Regions from separate parts of the Sphingomonas sandaracina genome, predicted to be linked through region 1. Evidence: riboswitches for the same ligand, from Rfam matches in the RefSeq annotation. Region 1 holds a riboswitch; each other region holds the start of a gene.
The links. A riboswitch is a leader RNA that binds a small molecule or an ion and turns the genes downstream of it on or off. The one in region 1 is predicted to bind cobalamin.
Positions count from the first base shown of each region.

Region 2: it holds a riboswitch for cobalamin, as region 1 does, so the genes downstream of both, U1707_RS00755 (CbtB domain-containing protein) here and U1707_RS14005 (TonB-dependent receptor plug domain-containing protein) in region 1, are expected to answer to the same signal.
Region 3: it holds a riboswitch for cobalamin, as region 1 does, so the genes downstream of both, U1707_RS01185 (DUF1636 domain-containing protein) here and U1707_RS14005 (TonB-dependent receptor plug domain-containing protein) in region 1, are expected to answer to the same signal.

Region 1 covers NZ_JAXOJK010000004.1:242,051-250,089, reverse strand. The annotation lists gene U1707_RS14015 (FecCD family ABC transporter permease) at 1-531, opposite strand, end outside; gene U1707_RS14010 (ABC transporter substrate-binding protein) at 713-1,525, opposite strand; gene U1707_RS14005 (TonB-dependent receptor plug domain-containing protein) at 1,522-3,420, opposite strand; cobalamin riboswitch at 3,538-3,751, opposite strand; gene U1707_RS14000 (TonB-dependent receptor) at 3,772-5,838, opposite strand; gene U1707_RS13995 (response regulator) at 5,900-6,586, opposite strand; gene U1707_RS13990 (DUF4118 domain-containing protein) at 6,586-8,039, opposite strand, start outside.
Region 2 covers NZ_JAXOJK010000001.1:194,197-202,235, reverse strand. The annotation lists gene U1707_RS00790 (cobalt-precorrin-6A reductase) at 1-591, opposite strand, end outside; gene cbiE (precorrin-6y C5,15-methyltransferase (decarboxylating) subunit CbiE) at 590-1,798, shown strand; gene U1707_RS00780 (cobalamin biosynthesis protein) at 1,795-2,160, shown strand; gene cobM (precorrin-4 C(11)-methyltransferase) at 2,157-2,942, shown strand; gene U1707_RS00770 (cobyrinic acid a,c-diamide synthase CobB) at 2,939-4,255, shown strand; gene cobF (precorrin-6A synthase (deacetylating)) at 4,252-5,055, shown strand; gene U1707_RS00760 (histidine phosphatase family protein) at 5,034-5,597, opposite strand; cobalamin riboswitch at 5,607-5,757, shown strand; gene U1707_RS00755 (CbtB domain-containing protein) at 5,788-6,015, shown strand; gene U1707_RS00750 (CbtA family protein) at 6,032-6,751, shown strand; gene U1707_RS00745 (TonB-dependent receptor) at 6,922-8,039, shown strand, end outside.
Region 3 covers NZ_JAXOJK010000001.1:297,957-305,995, reverse strand. The annotation lists gene U1707_RS01205 (cobyric acid synthase) at 1-1,284, shown strand, start outside; gene cobS (adenosylcobinamide-GDP ribazoletransferase) at 1,246-1,968, opposite strand; gene U1707_RS01195 (histidine phosphatase family protein) at 1,965-2,555, opposite strand; gene cobT (nicotinate-nucleotide--dimethylbenzimidazole phosphoribosyltransferase) at 2,552-3,565, opposite strand; gene U1707_RS01185 (DUF1636 domain-containing protein) at 3,562-3,969, opposite strand; cobalamin riboswitch at 4,142-4,335, opposite strand; gene cobO (cob(I)yrinic acid a,c-diamide adenosyltransferase) at 4,509-5,114, opposite strand; gene U1707_RS01175 (NAD(P)/FAD-dependent oxidoreductase) at 5,181-6,797, shown strand; gene U1707_RS01170 (peptidylprolyl isomerase) at 6,874-7,551, opposite strand; gene htpG (molecular chaperone HtpG) at 7,720-8,039, shown strand, end outside.

The DNA.
Region 1 (8,039 bases):
TCGATCGGTCAGTGCGCCCATCAGCCAGTCCATGACCTCCGCCACCGCATAGGGGTTCGGCGCGATCGAGATCAGGAACGCGGTGAGCGCGCCGGCGAGGCTGGTCAGCACGGTCCCGGCGAGGATGAAGGTGATCGCGCTCGGCGATCGCCAGGTCAGTGCGGCGAGCAACGCGACCGCGCCACCCGCCCCCAGCATCGCCGCCACGAAGATGCCGGGTCCGGTACCGACCCCGAAGACGATCGCGGCCACCGCAGCGAGTGCAGCGACCGACGAGACGCCGACCACCGCCGGGTCCGCCAGCGGATTGCGCAGATACCCCTGCAGCACCGCGCCCGACAGACCGAGCGTCGCCCCGAGCGCGAGGCCGAGCACTGCGCGCGGCAGGCGCAGCTCGAGGATGATCCACCAGCGCGGATCGGCGGAGAACCAGGCGGCCGGCGGCACCCACACCTTGCCGCAGCCAAGCGACAGGCCGAACAGCGCGATCACGAGCGCGCCGAGCGCGAGCAGTTTGAGGGGGCGGGTCATTGTGTCTGGTCCGCAGATGGAGGCGCTCCACGCACGGCCGCCACCCCGGCGAAGGCCGGGGCCCAGTTGGGGGACGATCGTAACTGCGAGCAGCGCTCGATTATTCCGGCCTCTCCAACTGGGTCCCGGCCTCCGCCGGGGTGGTGTTTAGGGATAGCATCCCCAATGCGTCGTGCGTGCATCATACCCCCGCCCGGATCGCGGCGAGCCGCTCGAGTGCACGCGGGATGGTGGGGCCGCCGCAGTTGATGAGCACACGCGGAAACACCGCTTGCGGCGTGGTCGGCAAGAGCCGGTGCCGCAGCGCTGCGCCGCGCCCGACACGCTCGGAGGCGATGACAACATCGGGGGGCCGGGTGACGATCGTCTCCGCCGACAGCGTGCCGGTATGCGTCAGGCCGTAGCGCACCGCCGCGTTGCGCAACCCGACGCGGGTCATCATGTCGTTGAGCAACGTGCTGCCGCCGGTCGCCAGATCGCCGGTGATATACAGCAGGGCGCTGGGCGGATCGGCGGCGCGGCGGCTCCATTTGGCGACGGCGCGATCGATGTCGGCATTGATCCGCGCACCACTGGCCGGCGCGCCGACCGCATCGGCGATCTGCGTGACCTGCGCCTGGCTCTCCGCGATCGAGTCGGGGATGCCGAGCAGCAACGTCTTCAGCCCGGCCCGCGCATACGCCGCCTGCGTCGCCGCGGGCGTATAGGTGCTGGCGATGACGAGATCGGGGTGCAGCGCGATCACTTCCTCCGCGGTGCCGGCGGTCGCGCGAAACCGCCGCGCGACGTCGAGCGGGATCGAGGTGCCGCCCGGATCCTGCGAATGATGGCTGATCGCCGCGATCCGCGATGCGGGCACGATCCGCACCAGCACCGCATCGACGCACGGGTTAGTCGAGACGATCCCCCCGCCGCCGCGTCCGCCCGGCGGCACGGAGCAGCCTCCGAGCGTCAACGCGGCGAGCAACGTCAGGAGGATCGCCTCGCGGCTCACTTCAAGCGCAGCCGGACGCCGCCATAGGCCGCTCGACCATAGGTGCCGTAGCCCGCGATCGTCTGGTACGACGCGTCGGTGACGTTATCGACGCGGCCATAGACGGCGAACCGATCGCCGATCGGGAACTCCGCCCGGACGCCGCCGAGCGCATAGCCATCGAGCCGCACCGCATTGGCGGAGTCGTCGAAACTGTCGCCGACCATCGTAACCGTGCCGCCGATCGACAGCCCGAACGGGAACCGGTAATCGGCGTTGACGCTGGCGGTCTGGGTCGGCCGCCGCGCGAGGGTCTTGCCGAAATCGTCGCCGATCGAGCGGTTTTCGGTGCGGATATAGCTGTAGTTCGCGGTCAGCGTCAGCGCATCGACCGGGCGTAGTGCCAACGTGAACTCGGCACCGTCGGCCTCGGCGCGGGCAATGTTCGCATAGACGCCGAACGGGCGATCGACGCAGATCGAGCCGGTCGTCGCCTGCTCCGCGTCGCTGCACGCGCGGAAGTCGATCTGGTTGCGCGTGCGTCGGTTAAAATAGGTGACGCCGACGCGCGCACGGTTGCCGAGAAACGCCTGTTCCGCGCCGACATCGAAATTGCGCGCCGTTTCCGGATCGAGACCGCGGTTCCCGAAATCCGAGAACAGCTGATACAGGGTCGGTGCCTTGAAGCCTTCGCCATAGCTGGCGCGGAACGTCGTGCCGGTGCGCAACGCCAGCGCCGCGTTCGCGCCGAACGTCGTACGGCTGCCGAAATCGTCGTGATCGTCGTTGCGGACGCCGCCGGTCAGCGTGAGGATATCGACCGGCTTGACGATCAACTGGCCGTAGACGCTGGTGATGCCGGTGTCGGCAGACGCGAACCCGTCACTGTAGCGGCTGTTCTCGCGCTCGACGCCCGCGACGACGCGGACTTGGTCGAGTGGCCGGAAGTCGCCCTGATACTCATAGCGTTCGCTGCGGCCGCGCCCGATGAAGCTCGGGTCCGCGCCGAAGGTCGGATCGTAATTGTCGCGGTTGATGTCGGCGATCGTGAACGCCACGCGATTGTTGAACCGGCCGTCGGCGAAGTTGGCATGAAGACCGGCATAGCCATAGAGTTCCTGGGTCTTCGAATATTCGGGGTCGTCGGCGAGGGCAAAATCGGGTGCCGGGAACCCATCGATGTCGACCTTGCTGTCCGCATAATAGCCGCGCAGGTCGAGGCCGATGCCCGGCGCGAATTCGACGCCCAACCGCCCTGCCGCGCCATATTGGCGGTAGCCATCGCGCTCGGTGCCGCTTGCCGCCGACGAGATGCCGTCGGTCCGCAGATAGCCCCCGGTCAGCGAGCCGGATACCGGCCCCTTCGCGCCCGATACGCCTGCACTCGCGAACACGCCGTCGGCATAACCATATTCGGCGTTTGCGCGCGCCTGCACGCCTTCGGTCGGCGCCGCGGTGATGATGTTGACGACGCCACCGATCGCCTGGCTGCCCCACGGTACCGAGTTGGGCCCGCGCAACACCTCGATCCGCTCGACCGAGCTCGACAGGAGGTTGGCGAAGTTGAAGCCGCCACCGGTCGAGGACGGATCGTTGACGCGGACGCCGTCGATCACGACCAGGGTCTGGTCGGCTTCGGCGCCGCGGATCCGCACGCTAGTCAGCGCGCCGATCGAGCCGTTGCGGGTGACGGTGACGCCGGGCGTGGTCGCGAGCAGATCGGACACCACGGTCGTCTGGCGGCGCTCGATCTCGGCGCGGTCGATCACGGTCACCGCCTGGCCGACTTCGCTCGCGGGTTGCGCGACGCGCGCGGCGGTCACGACCAGTTCGGGCGTATCGGCGTCGGGAACGGCCTGTGCATATGCGGGCGATGCGATCGTCGCGGCGGTCAGGAAAAGAAAGAATTTCGTCATGGGCACGTCCTGAACAAGACCGCCTGCGACCATTCGCAGGGCGGCCAGACGTCTCTCGCGCGAGGATGCCCCGTCACGACGGAGCTACTCGTCCGCGCCGGAGCACCCGCCCGCGCAGTGGATCGACCGTGAGAGGCAGGTCTCCTGGCTTCCGGGTCGCCGCGTCCACCCCGCCTTCCCAGGTCTTCACCCAGTGGCGTATCGGGGTGGCCGCTATCCGGTCACAGTTGCGGGTACAGCGTCGGTCTTGCGGATCGGATCATGACGACCCTCCCGCGCACCGACTTCCCTTTTGATCCCGTCGCCGGGAGCCCTTCACGCGCCCGCCATTAGTCGCAGCCCAGACACGGGTCAACGCAAGCCATAGCGGAGCCCGACCCAGATCGTCCGCGGCGTCGCGCGCTCAACGATGTTGCCGCCGCTGATCCCCGCCTCGACCCGTTCGTTCAGCATGTTTTCGGCACGCAGTTCGGCGATCAGCGACCGCATGACGGGGAGTGCAGCATACGCGTCGAGCGTGGTCGCGGGCGCGAGCACCCGGCTGTTCTGGTCGTCGTCGAACTGCCGGCCGACATGCCGCACGGTCAGCGACAGCGCCGCTGCATCGTGCCGCCAGTCGATCGTCCCCGACACAGCGTCGCGCGGCGTCTGCGCAGGGCGCAGACCGTCAAGCGCCGCGGTGATCCCCGAACCTTCGACGGTCGAATTGGTGTGCGACCAGGATGCCTGCACGCCGAACGGGATAGTCCCCGAAGCCGGCCGATACGACGCATCGAGTTCGAACCCATGTGCGCGGATCGCATCGAGATTCTGACGGACGCGGTAGGTCGTCACGCCAGGAAGGACCTGCGCTGGGCTGGTCGTCGTGACGTTGGCGATCGCGTCCGTCACCCGGTTGTAGAAATAGGTCGCGGCAAGACTCACGCCCGATACAGGCGCCAGCGTGACGCCGCCCTCGACCCCGGTTAGCCGTTCGGGCGACAGCGACGCGTTCGCCGCAGTCGCATCGTTGCCGACGCGGAACGGCCGGTACAGTTCGTTGAGCGTCGGCAACCGCCAGCCGCGATACCCCGCGGCGCGCAGCGTGATCGCCTCGACGGGCTGGTAGGCGATACCCGCGCGGCCAGTCGTCTCGCTGCCGTCGCGGTTGGCATAGCGCTGGTCGGTGAGTGCCGCGCCCCCCGCCAGCGGCCGTTCGGACAAATAGCCGTCGTCGATCGTCCACCAGTCCAGCCGCCCGCCAAGGCTGAAGGTCACATCTCCAGCGACCAGGCTGCCATCGGCGAACAAGCCCGTCGTGGTCGTGCCGCCGCCCGCCTCGCGTCGCCGTGTCGGTACCGCCGCGACGAAGGTGTAGAGTTCCTGCGTCTTGCCGCTGACGTCGCGCAGGTCGGCGCCCAGCCGCAGCGTGATGCTCTTGCCCAGCGGCGGCAGGATCTCGATCCGCCCGCCCAGCCCGGTGGCCGGCGTATTATACTGGTCGAGCGACTGGATCGCGGTCGTTCGCGCGGCATTGATGCTGTTGAAGCTGCTCGCGAACGCGCGCGTCTGCAGATAGGCGAGCGCGGAATAGCCCCAGTCGCCGCGGCCGATCAGCCTGACGCTGGCGTCTGCGCCTTCGCTCTTGTTGTCGGTGAACTCGGACCCACGATCACGCCGGTCGGTGAAGGCGCTGGCGTTCACCTGCAACTCCGTCTTCGCGCCGATCCCGACGACGGTCCTGATCGCGCCCGACGCCTGCTCGTACGGCGCGGGCCGATCGACGATCCCGCGACTGTCGGCCACCGTCGGCGTGAAACCGTCGCCGCGCGCATACGCGCCGGACAGCGTCGCGAACCCGCCCTCGCGGACCAGCGCCGCCGAGCCCTGCGCATCGACCGAGTCGCGACTGCCATAGGCGATGCTGCCCTGGAACGGCGTCAGGTCGCCAGGCGTCGCGCTTTCGAGTTCGACCGTCCCGGCCAGCGCCCCCGGCCCCTGATAGCCACTGCCGCCGCCGCGCGTCACGCGGATGCGACCCAGCCGCCCCGTCGCATAGGCGGGAAACGCGACCCACCCGCCGAACGGGTCCGCCTGCGGTACGCCGTCGAGGATCAGCAGCGCGCGGCTCGACGCATTGCCGCCGATCCCGCGCAACGAAATCCCCTGGCTGGTCGGGTTGGCGCTGCGCGAATCCGACCGGCGGAACTGCTGCAAGCCGGCGACATCGGCGAGCACGCTCTCCAGCCGGTTGCTGGCATTGGCGTCGATCCGATCGCGCTCGATCGTGACGATGTCATAAGCGCGGTCACCCGGCGCCGGCGCCAGCCCGCGCCCGGTCACGACGATATCGGGTGCAGGTTCGGGGGTCGATTGCGCGACGGCAGCGCCGGACGACAGGAGGACGCAAACGAGTGCAGAGATCGGAAGGCGAATCATCGCCGGCGCATGGCAGCTTTACCCCGTCTCTGGAAAGCGGGCAGACCGGCCCGATCGTCGTTCAGCTATCGGTGCGCAGACGGTAGCCGACCCCGAGTTCATTGGCGATCACGCTGCCGACCGGATCCGGCGCCTCGAGTTTCTGGCGCAGGTTGCGGATCACGATGCGGAGATATTCGATCCGCGGATCCTCGTCGCCACCCCAGGCCGCGGCGATGATCCGGTCGTGCGTGACGACCCGCCCGCTATGCCGCGCCAGCACCGCGAGCACCTCATGCTCCTTGCGCGTCAGATGCAGTTCCTCGCCATCGCGCGTGACGAGGCGGCGATCGAGGTCGATCGTGACATTGCCGGTGTGAACAAGCTTCGGCGCGGTGTCGGCGGTGGCCTGATGCCGCAGCGCGACGCGCAACCGGGCGAGCAGTTCGTCGCTGTCGAACGGCTTGGTGACGAAATCGTCGGCGCCGAGATCGAGCGCAGCGACTTTCTCGTCGGTCGCGTCGCGCGCGGACACCACCAGGATCACCGCATCGCCGTCGCGCCGCAGCACCGGGATCAAGCTGAGACCATCGCGGTCGGGCAACCCCAGGTCGAGCAGGATCGCGCTGGGGTGTTCGGCCGCCGCGCGGGCGATCGCACTGCGCGCGTCGACCGCTTCGACCACCGCATAGCCGGCGCGTTCCAGCGTGTTGCGGAGCAGGCGACGGATCGAGATTTCGTCGTCGACGACCAGGATCTTCGCGGGCATCAGATCGCGCTTTCGGGTGCGACGTTGCGCACGATGAGAGGGGACGGGAACACCAGCGTGAACGCGGCGCCGGGTTCGTCGACGCGATTGCCGGCTTCGACCATCATTCCCATCGCCTCGGCGAAGGCCTTGACGATGGCAAGCCCCAACCCGGTCCCGACGATCTCGCGGTCCGATCCTTCGAGCCGCCGGAACGTCTCGAACACCTCGGCCTCGCGGCCCGGCGGCAGGCCCGCGCCGTGGTCGAGCACCGCCAGCCTGAGTTCGCCGTAGCGATGCCGCCCCTCGACGACGATCTCGGTACCCGGGTTGCCGTAGCGCCCGGCATTGTCGAGCAGGTTGAGCAAGCAATGATGCAGCAGCTGCGGATCGACCCGGACCAGCGGCAGGTCGGGCGGCACGTCGAGCCGGACCGCATGCCCCTCCAGCGCACGGCGCGCGTCGTGCGCGGCGCCGGCGACCGCATCGCTGAGATCGGTCGCCTCGATGTTGAGCTTGAGCGCCCCCGCCTCGACCCGCGCCATGTCGAGCAGGTTGGCGACGAACCGGTTGAGCCGCGCCGCCTCGGTCTTGATCGTCGCGATCAGGTCGGGGGTGGCACCGTGATCGAGTTCGTTCGCCGCGGCGATCACCGCGGTCAGCGGCGTGCGCAGATCGTGGCTGACCGACGACAGCAGTGCCGCACGCAGCCGATCGCGCGTCCGCACCGCGTCGACATCGCGCATCTCGGTCTCGAGCCGCAGCCGTTCGAGCACCAGCGCGGATTGATCGACCAGACTGGTGAGCAGCGGCAGTTGATCGGCGCGGACCGGATCGCCGCTGTTCTCGCGCGCGATGCCTAGCACCGCGAGCGTCCGCCCGCCCGCCTTGACCGGCTGGAACAGCCATTCGGACGCGGCCAGCGTCGCCGACCCCTTGCCCGCCGCCGCGCCGGCATCGAACGCCCAGTTCGCGGCGGCCAGATCCATCGTGTCGAGCCGGTAATCCGCGGTGCTCGCGGCCTGCACGGTCAACCCGGCGCCGGTCGTCGGGGCGAGCAGGACCGACTGCACGGCGAACACCTGCGCGACGTCGTCGCAGATCATCCGCGCCGCCACCGCGGGATCGTTGATCGCACTCAGTTGCCGCAGGAACCCCGCCAGCGTCGCGTTGGTCTGCGCGCTCGCCGCCGCGAGGTCGGCCTGCGCCCGCACCCGCGAGGTGAGTTGGCTGGTCGCGATCGCGACGCCGAGCAGGACGAAGATCGAGATCAGGTTCTCGGGATTGCTGATGCTCAGCGTGCCGACCGGCGGCAGGAAGAAGAAGTTATAGGCGAGGCTGGACGCGATCCCGGCGAACAGCCCGGTGCGCAACCCGAACAGGCTGGCCGCCACCATCACCGGCAGCAGGTACAGCAGCGCGACGTTGCCGAGATCGAGGATATGGAACAACGCGCTGGCGACCGTCGTGATCG
Region 2 (8,039 bases), on a different contig from region 1:
ATTCTTGGATACGACGACGTCGATCGACTGCTCCCGCATCAGCGTCAGGTCGCGTGCGACGGTGAACGGTCCGCGGTCGACGACGACGTGATGATCGGGCAATCCGATCGCCCGATCGGGCTGATCGACGAAGCGCAGCAGATAGCGATGCTGCGGCTGCGCGGCGAACGCGTCGACTTGCATGCGGCCGAGCGCCAACATCACGCGCCGACGCGGCCCCGCCAACGCAGCAACGGCCGCGTCGATATCGCCGACGCTCTGCCATGTGTCGCCGTCCTCCGGCGCCCATGCCGGCCGTGTGAAAGCAAGATGCGCGACACCGGCTTGAGCCGCCGCGGCAAGGGAATGGCGGGTCATCTGCGCTGCGAAGGGATGCGTGGCATCGACCAGATGGGTTATTCGGTTTCGACGAAGATAGGCCGCGAGGCCATCGACGCCACCAAACCCGCCGATCCGCACGGGCACCGGCTGCGGCTTCGGATTGGCGACGCGGCCGGCATAGCTGAGCACCGCCGTAATGCCGCGAGCCCCAAGAGCGGACGCGAGTGCACTGGCTTCGGTCGTGCCGCCAAGGATCAGGATGGACGGCATGGCTGAGATTGAACGAAGTCCGTGGCTGACGATTGTCGGGATCAACGAGGATGGACCGGCAGGCCTGTCGTCTGCAAGCCGTACCGCGATCCACCACGCCGATCTGGTGACCGGCGCGACGCGACACCTCGCGCTCCTACCAGATCTCCCATGTGATGTCCTGCCCTGGCCGATACCGTTCGAGGACGGCATCGCGCTCCTGCTCGAACAGCGGGGGCGTCGTGTGGTGATGCTGGTATCGGGCGATCCATTCTGGTTCGGCGCGGGTACGGTCATCGCCCGCCATCTGCGCCGCGACGAATGGGTCGCGCATCCCGCCGTGTCGACGTTCGGGTTCGCCGCAGCCCGGCTAGGCTGGTCGATCGACGACACGGCCTGTGTTGGGCTGCACGCCGCACCGTTCACACGGTTGCGGCCGATCCTAGCGCCGGGGCGGCAGGCGATAGTCCTGGTACGCGACGGCACGGCAGTCGGGCTGCTAGCACGATATCTCGACGGGGTTGGGTTCGGCGCCAGCACGCTGTGGATCCTGGAATCGCTTGGTGGTCCGTTCGAACGCATCCGCCGAACCACTGCCGCCACGTTCGACATTTCCGACATCGCGCATCCCGTGGCGGTCGGTATATCGGTGTCGGGCGACGGTGCCGTGCTGCCCTGCGCGGCCGGACGCCCGGATCACTGGTTCGAGCATGACGGGCAGATCACGAAACGACCAGTCCGGGCGCTGACGCTCTCTGCCCTCGCGCCCAGGCCGGGCGAACGCCTATGGGACATCGGCGCCGGATCTGGGTCGATCGGCATCGAATGGCTCTTGGCGCACCCCTCTACGGAGGCGGTCGCTTTCGAGGCCGATGCGGTTCGTGCCGACCGGGTTCGCCTCAACGCGGCAACGCTGGGGGTCGACCGGCTTCGGGTGGTGAACGCGCGGGTGCCCGACGGTCTCGAGGGCCTCCCCCTGCCCGATGTAGTCTTCGTCGGCGGGGGGCTGTCGCACGCCTTGCTGGAACGACTATGGACGATGCTCGATGCAGCTACGCGTCTGGTCGCGAACGCCGTCACGCTGGAGTCGGAGGCCCTGCTGACACAGTGGCATGCGGCCAAGGGCGGCACGCTTCTACGGATCGAACTGGCCGAAGCGGCGCCGCTTGGCACGCGCCGCGGTTGGCGCGCGCAGTATCCCGTCGTGCAATGGAGCGTCACGCTATGATCGTCGCAGGTTTCGGCTTTCGTGCCGCGGCCGATATGGCAGCGTGCGAGACCGCGCTCGCGCTTGCGCAGAGCGGCCATCCTGCGGTGACGGCACTCGCTGCGCCCCATGACAAGACGGCATTGCTCGCGCCGCTCGCTGCTAAACTCGACCTGCCTCTGATCGCGGTGACGCCGGAAATGCTGCGCAGCATAATCACGGCCACTCGCTCCCAATTCAGCCTCGATGCACGCGGCACAGGCAGTGTCGCGGAGGCCGCAGCGCTAGCGGCAGCCGGCGACCGCGCATCGCTGCTGACCCGCCGCCACATCTCTCCCGACCGGATGGCAACCTGTGCCATCGCCCAAGGACCCGCCGCATGACCGTTCATTTCATCGGTGCCGGCCCCGGTGCGCCCGATCTGCTGACATTGCGGGGACGCGATCTGATCGCGGCGTCGCCGGTGTGCCTCTACGCCGGATCGCTGGTGCCCGCCGCCTTGCTGGACCATTGCCCGCCCGGTGCGCGGATCGTCAACACCGCGCCGCTGTCGCTCGATCAGATCATCATGGCGATCGTGGATGCACACGGCGAAGGCCACGACATCGCTCGTCTTCATTCAGGGGACCTGTCGATCTGGTCGGCCATGGGCGAGCAACTCCGCCGACTGCGTGCGCTCGAAATCCCATTTACGGTTACGCCCGGCGTACCAGCATTTGCCGCGGCAGCGGCTGCACTCGAAGCCGAACTGACCCTGCCTGGCCTGACCCAGTCGGTCGTACTGACCCGCACGCCCGGACGCGCGAGCACGATGCCGCCCGCCGAGGATCTCGCGACGTTCGCCGCGACCGGTTCGACCTTGGCGATCCATCTGTCGATCCACAATCTCGCGCACGTGGTCACGGCGGTGGCGCCGGCGTATGGCGGCGATTGTCCGGCAGCGATCGTCTGGCGCGCGAGTTGGCCGGACGAACGCGTCGTCCGCGCCACGCTGGCAACGATCGTCGAGGCAGCGGCCGACGGCCCGGATCGGACTGCGTTGATCCTGGTCGGTCGCGTTCTCGCGTCGGACGATTTCGGCGAAAGCAGCCTCTATGCAGCAGGGTACGACCGGCGGTTCCGACCACAGGACGCGAACTCGCGGTTTGCAGGAGACGCGTCATGATCCCGGGCCTGATGATCGCCGCACCCGCATCGGGAACCGGCAAGACCACGGTCATGCTGGGCCTGCTGCGTGCACTGCGCGACGAAGGACTTGCGGTGCAACCGTTCAAGAGCGGCCCGGACTATATCGATCCCGCGTTCCACCGCGCGGCCAGCGGGCGGCCATCGTTCAACCTCGATAGCTGGGCGATGAACGGCGCGATGCTCGACGGTCTGGCCGCGTTGGCGAACGATGCCGATTTCGTGCTGGCGGAAGGGTCGATGGGCCTGTTCGACGGCGTGGCGAAACCGGGCGCGACCGGTACCGGCGCCAGCGCGGATATCGCGCGCAGGATGGGCTGGCCGGTCGTCCTGGTGATCGACGTATCGGGACAGGCGCAGTCGGCCGCGGCCACCGCGCTCGGCTTTGCGCTGTACGATCCCGGATTGCCGATCGCCGGCGTGATCCTGAACCGGGTCGCGAGCCCACGTCACGAACGGCTTGCGCGCAGCGGCATGGCCGCCGCCGGCGTGCGCGTGTTCGGCGCATTGCCGCGACGCGGCGATCTGAAACTGCCCGAACGGCATCTCGGGCTCGTGCAGGCGTCGGAGCATCCCGATCTGGATGCCCGGATCGCCGATTATGCGGTGTTCCTGCGCGATCACGTCGATCTCGCCGCGATCCGCGCCGCCGCCGCCGCCGCCGCGACGACGCCGCGGAACGGTGTCGAGCCACACCGCTTCACGCCACCGGCGCAGCGCATCGCCTTGGCGCAGGATGCCGCGTTCTCGTTCGCATATCCTCACATGCTGGCCGGATGGCGTAGCGCAGGTGCCGAAATCCTGCCCTTCTCGCCGCTCGCCGACGAGTGCCCCGCACGGGACGCGGATCTCGTCTGGCTGCCGGGCGGCTACCCGGAGCTGCATGCCGGGCGTCTCGCTCAGGCGGACAATTTCCGTGCCGCGCTCGCCAGCCATGCCGTCACGCGGCCCGTGCACGGCGAGTGCGGCGGGTATATGGCGTTGGGCGAAGCGTTGATCGATGCCGAGGGTGTGCGCCATCGTATGGCCGGACTGCTCGGTCTGGTCACGAGCTATGAGCAGCGGCGCATGCATCTGGGCTATCGCCAGGCGACCTTGCTTGCGCCGATGGCCGGCGTTGCGGCGGGGAGCGATCTGCGCGGTCACGAATTCCATTACTCGACCATCCTCGACCAACCCGATCGACCGCTCGCCGATGTCAGCGATGCGGAGGGGACGCCGGTCACGGAGAGCGGATCGTACCGCGGTAACGTGTCCGGCACCTTCTTCCACTTGATCGCGCATGGCCGGTGAACGGAATCGACCTGCATCTGATCGGGATCGGTACCGGCAATCCCGATCACCTGACGCGGGCGGCGGAGGCTGCGATGAACGCCGCAGACGTCATCCTGCTCCCCCGCAAGGGCGATGCGAAATCGGACCTGATCGACCTGCGCCGAACGATCTGCGCCGCGGTCCTGACCGGCGGGACGCAGGTCGTGGAGTTCGACCTGCCGAAGCGCGGTACCGATGGCGACTATCTGGCCGCGGTCGACGACTGGCATGACGCGATCGCCGCGTGCTGGGCAACTGCAATCGACACGTACCTGCCGGAAGGCGGACGGTTGGCGCTGCTCGTGTGGGGCGATCCATCGCTGTACGACAGCAGCTTGAGGATCGCCGAGCGATTGCATCGCGAGGGTCGTTCGCTGCGCGTCCATGTCGTTCCGGGTATTACCAGCTTGCAGGCGCTGACGGCGGCACATGCGATTCCCCTGAACATGCTGGGTGCGCCGGTCCTCATCACCACCGGACGGCGGTTGCGACGCGACGGCTGGCCGACGGGCGTCGATACGCTGGCGGTCATGCTCGACGGCGGATGCGCCTTCGAGACGCTCGATCCTCACGGTATCGACATCTGGTGGGGAGCGTATCTAGGCATGCCGCACGAGGCGCTGGTCGCGGGCCCGCTTGCCCTAATAGCGCACCATATCGCATCGCATCGTGCAGCGTTGCGCGCCGAGCATGGCTGGATAATGGACATATACCTGATGCGTCGCCCGCCGCAATCAGCAGTCGCGCCGATGGACGATCAGCAGCGACGGAGTTCCTGAAGACGCCAAACGCGATTGAACGATAGCACGGTAATCGACAGCGGTGCGATGTCGATCCGGAGTGTCGTCGTTACCGGGATCGACAGCGCTGCGGCGATCGTCGCGCGGATGACGGTGGCATGCGTGATCGCCAGTATCGGCTGGTCCATGGGCTCCATGCTGCGAAGCCAGGGTTCGACGCGTTCCGCAACGGCGTCCATCGTCTCGCCGCCCGGTGCGCCTTGTTCGGGTGCGGCAAGCCACGCCGTCAGGTCGTTCGGCGCGCGCGCATGGACCGCGTCGAACGAGAGCCCGGTCCAGGCACCGTAATCGATATCGCGGAGCGCCTCGCAAGGTACCGCGTCCAGCCCAAGGGCAATCGCGGTTTCACGCGCCGCAGCCGCCGGACTCGACCAGACGCACGCCGCAGACGGTCCGTCCAGCCTGATAGCGCCGGCCTTTGCGCGGCTCCCCTCGTCGAGCGGATCCGCCGGATCGGGGAAGCCACCGCTCCGCATCGTCGGCGTGGCGCCCGCGCACATCAGGACGAGACGGGTAGCCATCGGTTGCTCCAAATCGGTTGACGCCCCTGCCCCGTCGCTTCACAGCGGAACGATCGGAGCCGGGCGGGAAGCCGGTGCGATACCGGCGCGGTCGCGCCACTGTGATCGACGGGGCTTATCCTGTCGAGAGCCAGACCCCGCCCGACGCCTCAACGTTCGCCGGGCGCGAGATCCCGGTAGGAGACTGAACATGGCAGCACGCGCGCTATCCCCGCAAGACCCGTACATCGCGATCGGGACGACACCCGGCATTCCGCTCGACGAGATCGCACCCTGGGCCGTCCTCGGCACGGTGATCGCGCTGATCATGCTGTATTTCGTCAGCACCGAACAGGGCGCGTTCGCGCTGTTCCAGGGCATGTACGTGCATGAGTACGTCCACGACGGACGGCATCTGCTGGGTTTCCCCTGCCACTAAGACAGGGTCTGCCTTCATGATGAAACATATGCTGTGGCACGGCATGCTTGCGGGCATTCTCGGCGCCGTGGTCGCCGCGACGTTCGCACTGATCTTCGCCGAGCCCAGGATCGACGCCGCCATCGCCTTCGAAGCCGCCCACGCGGTCCATGCCATGCCCGGCATGGACGAAGACCTCGTCAGTCGAACCGTCCAGAAGACGGCCGGCCTTTTTACCGCGATGCTGATGTACGGAACCGCGCTCGGCGGGCTGTTCGCGATCGTATTTGCGGTACTCTATGGTCGCGTGGTCCGGATCGGCCCGCGCAGCCTGTCGCTGCTGCTCGCGCTGCTGACCATCGTCGTGATCGTCGTCGTACCGGCGATCAAATACCCGCCGACCCCGCCGGCAGTGGGACTTCACGAGACCGTCAGGCTCAGGACCGTCGCCTATTTCGGAATGATTGGCTTTTCGGTTTTGGCCGCGGTTGCCGGCATCTGGATACGGCAGCGTCTGAGCGGGCGGTGGTCCGCGATCGATGCGATCCTGGCCGGCGTCATGGGCTATGTCGTTCTGGTCGCCGCGCTGCAATTGCTCCTGCCGACCATCGACGAGGTTCCGGCGACATTCCCGGCGAGCCTGCTTTGGCAATTCAGGGTCGCGTCGATCGCCACGCAGACGATCCTGTTCCTCGTCATCGGGATCGCGTTCGGCTGGCAGGTCGATCGCATTCTGCGTGATCGGCGCACTGTCTAACTGGCACGGCTCACGCAGTCGGCGCCCGTCCGACTGCCGACGGGCCCAATCGCTCGTCCGGTCGGATAAACGCGGGGAGTCGCGGGAACGTCATCGAAGCGTCGCCGGCCCGTAACGTCCCGCGGCAATGGCGAACCCGAAGTCGCACTGGGGCGGCTCGGGGAACTACCATGAACCGTCTTTCCGGCCTGCTCGCCAGCGCGGCCCCCTATGTCCTCGCCGCAAGCGCATGTGCGACACCGCTAGCGGCACAGACCGTCACCGACCCGTCGGCCACCCCCGCAACGACGGCGCAGGCAACGGCCGAGCAACCGATGACCGCGCAACCGGCGACAGCGCCAGTGGAGACGGACGCCCCGGCCGGCGACATCGTCGTGCTCGGTTTCGGGCAGAGCCGCCAGGTCCAGAGCGTCAATGCCGCCGACATCGCGCGCCTGACGCCGGGATCTAGCCCGCTCAAGGCGATCCAGAAGCTGCCGGGCGTCAACTTCCAGGCCGCCGACCCGTTCGGCGCCTATGAATGGGCGGTGCGCATCTCGCTGCGCGGCTTCAACCAGAACCAGCTCGGCTTCACGCTCGACGGCGTGCCGCTCGGCGACATGAGCTACGGCAACGTCAACGGCCTGCACATCAGCCGCGCGATCATCTCGGAGAACGTCGCGCGCACCGATGTCGCGCAGGGCGCCGGCGCGCTCGGCACGGCATCGACGAGCAATCTCGGCGGCACGATCGAATTCTTCAGCGACAAGCCTCGCGACACAGCCAACGTGACCGGTGGCGCCACTTACGGTTCGAACGACACCTACCGCGCGTTCGCTCGGGTCGACAGCGGCGATCTGGGCGACGGCCTGAAAGGGTATCTGAGCTACGGCTTTCTCTCGACCGACAAATGGAAAGGCGACGGCGTACAGCGCCAGCATCAGGCCAACGGCAAGATCGTCAAGGATCTCGGTGCGCTCGGCAGCCTGTCGGCGTTCCTGAACTTCTCGGATCGCCGCGAGCAGGATTACCAGGATCTCAGCCTCGACATCATCCGTCGTCGTGGACTGCGCAACGACAACATCGCCGACAATTATCCGCTCGCGCTGCAGATCGCGAAGGTCGCGCAGAACCAGGCAGCGGTCGCCGTCGGCACCGCGCAACCCTGGGCCGGCGCCGGCACGACCTTCCCGGCTGGCTTCGGCACGGTCGACGATGCCTATTACGATGCCGGCGGTCTGCGGCGCGATTATCTCGGCGGCGTCACGTTCGATGCCAATCTGACGCCCGAACTCACGCTCAGCACGAC
Region 3 (8,039 bases), on a different contig from region 1:
GCCTGTCGCGTTGCGCCCAGCGTCGACATGAACCCGGTACTGCTCAAGCCGCAGGGCGATCGTACTTCGCAGCTGATCGTCCGCGGGCAGGTGCGCGGCACCCTCGCCGCCGCCCGCTGGCGCGAGGGGCGCGACGGATTACTGGTCGACGTACTCGACAGCTTCGCCCGGCTGTCGGCAAGCTGCGATCTGGTGATCGTCGAAGGGGCGGGCAGTCCGGCGGAGATCAACCTGCGTGCCGGCGACATCGCCAATATGGGTTTCGCGCGCGCTGCCGACGTACCCGTCGTCCTGGTCGGCGACATCGACCGGGGCGGGGTGATCGCGGCGATCGTCGGCACGCGTGCGGTCATCGATCCGGCCGACGCGGCGATGATCCGCGGATTCCTGATCAACAAGTTTCGCGGCGATCCCGCGCTGTTCGAGGACGGCTATCGCGCGATCGAGGCCCGAAGCGGATGGCGTGGTTATGGTGTCGTGCCATGGCTGGCCGACGCGGTGCGCCTGCCGAGCGAGGATGCGGTGATCCTCGAACGCCCCGCTGGCGGTTCGCAGCGCCGGGTAACGATCGCGTGCCCGATCACGCCGCGGATTGCGAATTTCGACGACCTCGATCCACTCCGCCTCGAACCCGACGTCGCGCTGGTGATGGTGCCGCCGGGCACCCCGATCCCCGATGTCGACATGATCGTGCTCGCCGGATCTAAGGCGACGATCGCCGATCTCGCCTTCGTCCGCGCGCAGGGTTGGGACATCGACATCCGCGCGCATCATCGCCGCGGCAAGCCGGTGCTCGGTCTTTGCGGCGGCTACCAGATGCTCGGTCGCAGCATCGCCGATCCAGACGGGATCGAGGGGCCGGTGGGGCGCATCGACGGTCTTGGCTTGCTCGACGTCGACACGATCCTCACTGGTGTCAAGACGCTGGAGCGCGTCCGCGGTCGGGCCCAAGGCGCGGCGTTCGACGGGTACGAGATGCACATGGGCATCACGACAGGCGTCGCGACTCGACGCCCTGTCTGTCGCCGCGCCGATGGCAGCGCCGAGGGTGCGACAAGCCCCGACGGTCTTGTGTCGGGCAGCTATGTCCACGGCCTGCTGGGGCTTGCCGAGCAGCGCGCGGCATGGCTCGCGAGGATCGGGGTGGATGCGATCGGTCCCGATCATGCCGCGTCGATCGATGACGCACTCGATGGAATAGCCGCAATGCTCGAACGGCATCTCGACCTCGACGCCATGCTTGCCCTAGCGCAGCAAAGCGGCGCTCGCGCAGAACGCGAGTAACAGCCCGGTCTCGACCAGTTCGATCCCTGCCCCGTGTGCATCGCCGGTAATGCCGCCGATCTTGTGCCGAAGCCAGGCGGCGTATCCCAAGATCAGAAAGGGCGTCGCGAGCAGGACGGGCGCGGGGACGCACGCAAGCAGCAACAGCAGCCCCCAACCGATAAGATCGCGCGGCCTCACGGCGTCCGAAACTGCGGCGGCAAGGCCTTCTGGGCGCAACGGCGGCAACAGCGGTGCCCAGACTAGGGGGCCGAGGCGCGCTGCGGCGGCAATAAAGATAAGCGGCCACCATGTCGTGGCGCCGATCGCGTGGAGTGCGACCAGCTTTGAAAGCATCTGTCCGACGATCGCGACGACACCGAAACTCCCGATATGCGGATCGGACATCACCGCGAGCAGCCGCGTCCGATCGCCGTGCGCCGCGCCGAGGCCGTCGGTCAGGTCGGCCAGTCCGTCGAGATGCAGCGCTCCCGTCACTGCGGTCCAGGTGAGCAGCGCCGCGCAGGCGCCGACCCAGGGATCGATCAGCGATCCAATCCAGCCGGCACCCGCGACCAGCGCGCCGATCGCCAGACCGACCAGCGGGTATAGCCGGACCGCCGCGGCAAAATCGCCGGGTTCGGCCGCGACATGGGGCATCGGCAACCGGGTCAGGAACCCGAATGCGAGGATCAGTCGCCTCACGTCGCGAGCCCGGTAATCTGGACGACCGACGGCATGGCCGGGTCGGCGCTCGGCCAGACCCGCAACGACAGCAAAGCCGCATAGGGCAGGTCGAACGCCCAGATCTGTCGCCGGTCGAAGCCGCACATTGCCGCAAGCGCCACCCGGATCGCGCCGCCATGCGTGACGATCAGGGTCGGTTCAGCCGGAAGATCGTCGAGCGCGGATACGACGCGGTCCTGCAACGCGGACCAGCGCTCGCCGCCTGGTGGAGGCGCTTCGTCCGGATCGTCGTAGAAGCGCGCCAACGCCAGCGGGTCGATCGACGATGGCGCCATTCCGTCCCACGCGCCGAAATCGAGCTCGCGCCATCTAGGGTCCTGCCGGACGGTCAGCCCCGCCCCCAGCGGCGTAGCGATCGCGTGCGCGCAATCCCTCGCGCGAGCCAGGTCGGAAGAGACGATGTGATCGACGGCCAGCCGCGATGCCCGCGCCGTACAGGCCGCGATCCCTGCCTGCGTCACCGCATCGTCGGTTCGCCCCAGCAGGCGCCCTTCCTTCGCCGGCGCGCCATGCCGCATCAGGTACAGCATGTGCGGCGTCGTCATGCCTCCGAAACACCGGCTTCCGCGAATGTCGCCATGCCGTCGTGAACGGCCAATGCCGCACGCACCATCAAGGTCGCGACCGCCGCACCGCTGCCTTCCCCCAGCCGCATGCCGAGCGACAGCAACGGATCGAGCCCGAGCGCGTCGAGCAGGCGTGCATGGCCGGGCTCGGTCGAGCGATGCCCTGCCAGACAATGCGCCACGACGTCGGGATGGGCGGCGGCGATAGGCGCGATCGCCGAACCGCAGATGAAGCCGTCGAGCATGACCGGTACGCCGGCCAACCGCGCGGCGATCACCGCCCCTGCGATCGCCGCGAGCTCGCGTCCGCCGAGGTGCCTCAGGATTTCGAACGGGGTCGTCAGCGATCGCGCGTGACGCGCGAGGCCTTCGTCGATCGCGTCGGTCTTTTGCGCGATACCGGTCGCGTCGACACCCGTTCCCGGCCCTACCCAGTCGGCTGCCGAGCCCCCGAAACTGGCGGCGCACAAGGCCGCGGCGACCGTCGAATTGCCGATCCCCATCTCGCCCAGGATCAACAGGTCGATTCCTTTCGGCACCGCCGCCGCGCCGATGTTGATGGCAGCCAGGCACTCGCCTTCGGACATCGCCGGTGCGCTGGTGAAGTCCTTGGTCGGCTGATCGAGATCGATCGCGACGATCTCCAGGTCAATCCCGGCCGCGCTGCACAGCGCGTTGACGGCCCCCCCACCCTGCTCAAAATTGGCGACCATCTGCGCGGTCACCGCCGCCGGGTACGCACTGACACCGCGTGCGACGACGCCGTGATTGCCCGCGAACACGATGCCCGCGACCCGGTCGAGCCGGGGCCGCGCATGGCCTTGCCACCCGGCCAGAAAGATCGCGATGTCCTCCAGTCGGCCGAGCGATCCCCGCGGCTTGGTGAGGCTGTCCTGGCGTAGCGCGGCGGCCCTGCGCGCCGCTTCGTCGGGTTGGGGCAACGCCGCCAGCGCCGCGAGAAACGCGGCGGGCGATGCGAACGCGGTCATTCGACGACGTACCCGGCGGGCGGGGTGCGGGTGATGAAATGCCCCTTCACGCCCTGTGGCCACTGCTTGAACGGCACCTGCCCGAACGCGCTTTCGCCGTAGAGGCGCGCATAGTCGAGGATCGCGCGAGCGGCGTCTTCGGTAGGCTCGAACCGGCCGAGCACATAGCCGACCTTGGCGGGCGCGCGTAGGTGGATCGTGCAGAAATCCTGGCATGCGAACAGGCATGGCATCTCCTGCACGGCGACGTCGGCATAGGCCGGATCGCTGGCCTGGACCGCCTTCAATGCGCTGACCAGCCGCGCGCCGCCGCGCTGACCCTCGGCGTCGTCGCGCGCGTCGGCGGAGTGGCGGCATGTGTTGCAGGCTACCACGGCGACGCCGTCTGCGGCCGGCTTCAGCATGCGGATGCTCGAACGATTACAAGATGATGTGCTTTTGGCATGCGTACCCCTCCGGACAGTCGATCCCGCACCACGCGAAGGGCAAAAGGCGTACGCCTCCAGCCTTCGCGCGACACGAAGCGATGTCGTCGCTCGGGGTGTTACCCGTCCGTTCGGCGCACCCTGGCCGGACGAAAGACGACCGCGACGGGCAGGTCTCCTGGCTCGCGGGTCAACGCCGGCCGCGCCGCCTTCTCGGGACCATCCCAATGGCATGTGGCACGATGGCTCGCCGCGTACAGTTGCAGGGGCAGCCGGGTGTTTCCCGTTCCCATTTTCATCCCCCTCGGCGCTAGCGTCGGGGGAACCTGTCGCGGGTGGAGCGATAGGCGGGAGGAAGACACGGCGCAAGACTTGCCGCAAACCCCGTCATCCCGACAAAAGTCAGGATCCAGGGCCACAAAGGTTCTCGCCCGTTACCCTGGATCCTGACTTTCGTCAGGATGACGGAGCGTTGGTAGCGCGCGTTGCGGCCGGGCTAAACGCCGTCTGGAAGCCGCCTAGAACTCGACGCCGGCTTGCGCCTTTACCCCGGACCGGAACGGGTGTTTCACCTGCGTCATCTCGGTGACCAGATCGGCCATTTCGATCAGTGCATCCGGCGCATTTCGCCCGGTCACGACGACGTGAGTCATCTCGGGTTTGGCGGCCAGCGCTGCCAGCACTTCGTCGACCGGCAGATAGTCGTAGCGCAGCACGATGTTCAGTTCGTCCGCCACCACCATCGCATAGGACGGGTCGGCGATCATGCGCTTGACCTCGTCCCACGCCTCGCGCGCCACCGCGATGTCGCGGGCACGGTCCTGCGTGTCCCAGGTGAAGCCCTCGCCCATCGGCTTGAACTCGCACAAATCGGGGAACGCGTCGAAGATCGCCTTCTCGCCGGTCGCCATCGCACCCTTCACGAACTGGACGACGCCCACCTTGCGTCCATGGCCGAGCATCCGCACAGCCATCCCGAACGCGGCAGTCGACTTGCCCTTGCCGGCGCCGGTGTGGACGATGATCAGCCCCTTCTCGATCGTCTTGCTCGCGACGATCCGGTCATGGACTTCCTTGCGCTTGGCGCTCTTGGCATTCTGCTCGTCGTCGGTCCGCATGGTCATGTCCTCTTTTGCTCCCGCCCCTGCGCCCGATGGCGGATCACGGCGCGCGGCGCTAGAGCATCCCTCATGCTCCGCATCACCGACCTCAAGCTGCCGCTCAATCATGCCGACGAAGCGCTCCCCGCCGCAATCCGCGACCGCCTGCGCGTCACCCCGCGCGACCTGATCCGCTACACCGTCGCCAGGCGGGCGCACGACGCACGCGACAAGATGGACATTCAACTGGTCTATTCGGTCGACGTCACGCTGAAGAACGAGGACACCGTCCTCACGCGCTTTCGCAAGGATCGCTACATCCAGCGCACGCCGGATACGGGGTATCGGTTCGTCACCAAGGGCGGCGCGAGCTACACAGGTCCGCGCCCGGTGGTCGTCGGCGCAGGCCCCTGCGGATTGTTCGCCGGCCTGATCCTGGCGCAGATGGGGTTCCGCCCGATCATCCTGGACCGCGGCAAGGTCGTTCGTGAACGTACCAAGGACACCTGGGGGCTCTGGCGCAAAAGCGTCCTCAACCCCGAGTCCAACGTCCAGTTCGGCGAGGGCGGTGCGGGCACGTTTTCCGACGGCAAGCTCTGGAGCCAGATCAAGGACCCGCGCCACCTTGGCCGCAAGGTCCTGACCGAGTTCGTCAAGGCCGGCGCGCCCCCGGAAATCCTGACCGAAGCGCACCCGCATATCGGCACGTTCCGCCTCGTCACGATGGTCGAGAGCATGCGCGAGACGATCGAGGCGCTCGGCGGCGAATACCGCTTCTCGACGCGGGTCGACGGTCTCGATGTCGCCACTGAGGGCGGCGTGCGCCAATTGCGCGGTCTCCACCTCAGCACCGGCGACTATCTCGAAGCCAACCACGTCGTCTTCGCGGTCGGCCACAGCGCGCGTGACACGTTCGAGATGCTCCACGCCAAAGGGGTCCATGTCGAGGCCAAGCCTTTCTCGATCGGGGTCCGCATCGAGCATCCGCAATCGTGGATCGACGAGGCGCGGTTCGGGCCATGCGCGGGCCATCCCGATCTCGGCGCGGCGGCGTACAGCCTGTCGCACCACTGCAAGAACGGCCGCACGGTGTATAGCTTCTGCATGTGCCCGGGCGGCACCGTCGTCGCCGCTACCTCCGAGGAAGGCCGCGTTGCGACCAACGGCATGAGCCAATATTCGCGCAACGAGCGCAACGCGAACTCCGGCATCGTGATCGGGATCGACCCCGAACGTGATTATCCCGGCCACCCGCTCGCGGGCATCGAACTGCAACGCCACTGGGAATCGCGCGCCTATGTCGCCGGCGGGTCGAACTACAAGGCGCCCGCGCAACGCATCGGCGACTTGCTTGCCGGGCGGCCGTCGACCGCGCTGGGTTCGGTGATCCCGTCGTACAAGCCGGGCGTACACATGACCGACCTGTCCGAATGCCTGCCCGACTTCGCAATCACCGCGTTGCGCGAGGCACTGCCCGCATTCGGGCGCGAGATCCCCGGCTATGACCATCCCGACGCGGTCCTGACGGGAGTCGAAACACGAACGTCGTCGCCGGTCCGTATCACGCGCGGCGACGATTTCGTCAGCCTCAACACCGCCGGGCTGTTCCCGGCCGGCGAAGGTGCCGGCTATGCGGGCGGCATCCTGTCCGCGGCGGTCGACGGGATCAAGGTTGCGGAAGCCGTCGCGCTTAGCCTGATTGCATGAACTCCGACCCCGGCCGCCGCCGGGGTGGACATGTTCACGCGGATAGGTGTGGAACCAACCCGGGATAACGGACCACTCACTTTCCCCGATCGGGGCGCGTCTTGATCAGCCAGGCCCGCGGCAATCCCGTAGGTTTCGCCACCCCGTCGAGCCGCCGCGCACTCACCAGCGCCACGCGCTTCAAAATCATCTGATCCTTGAACGCGTCCATCCCGCCGCCGGTCGGCTTGGCGAGGATGCGCTTCACCACGTCCATACCGGCGATGACATGCCCGAATGCCGCATAGCCGGGATACCCCGCGCGCGCATCCATCGCCGGCGCCGGGCCGATCGTTATGAAGAAATTGCCGCCTGCCGAAGCCGGGTTCATGCCCCGCGCCATCGAGATCGTCGCATCGCCGTGCTTGATGCCGGTCATCGCCGTCGTCTCCAGCGGAAACGGTGGCAGGATCCGACGTGCGTCGGTACGGATGCCAGCCTGGATGAACCCGGTCTTCGGCGACGACTTTTGCCGGCTCGCACGATAGAAATCGGTCCCGTCGAAACGTCCGTCATCGACATATTCGAGGAAGTTCTGGGTCGTCTTGGGCGCATGCCGCGCGTCGAGCGCCAGCAGGATCGGACCCTCCGACGTGACGAGGCGGACGCGCACGATCCCCGGTTTGGCCACCGACGTGACGCGCGACGCAGGTTCCGCGAAGACCGAGGCCGCGATGCCGACTGCTCCGGCCAATCCCATGAGAAAACGGCGCATGTTGGTCATTCCTTTAGCGGCTGATCGAGGCCCGCTAACCGCCAAGCGAGGCCGACGCAACATCGGCTGGCTCAAGGCATCCTGTCCGACGGCGACGCGCTCTTGAATTTACCCTCCAAGCCGGCCAACTCTCGACCGTCCCTACCCATAAGAGCGCCGTAACAGCACATGACCGACGAAACCGTTCCAGCCGCCGATACCCAGCCTTCCGATACGGAGCACGGCGAAACCCACGCTTTCGAAGCGGACGTTTCGCGTTTGCTGCATATGATGGTGCATTCGGTCTATTCGGATAAGACCGTTTTCCTGCGCGAGCTGATTTCGAATGCTGCCGATGCTTGCGAGAAGCTGCGTTACGAGGCGTTGAGCGCGCCCGAATTGCTGGGTGCAGAAACGGTCGGGGGCGATGCCCGCACGCAGATCGCGATCACGCTCGATCCCGAGGCCAAGACGCTGACGATCGAGGACAACGGAATCGGCATGACCGC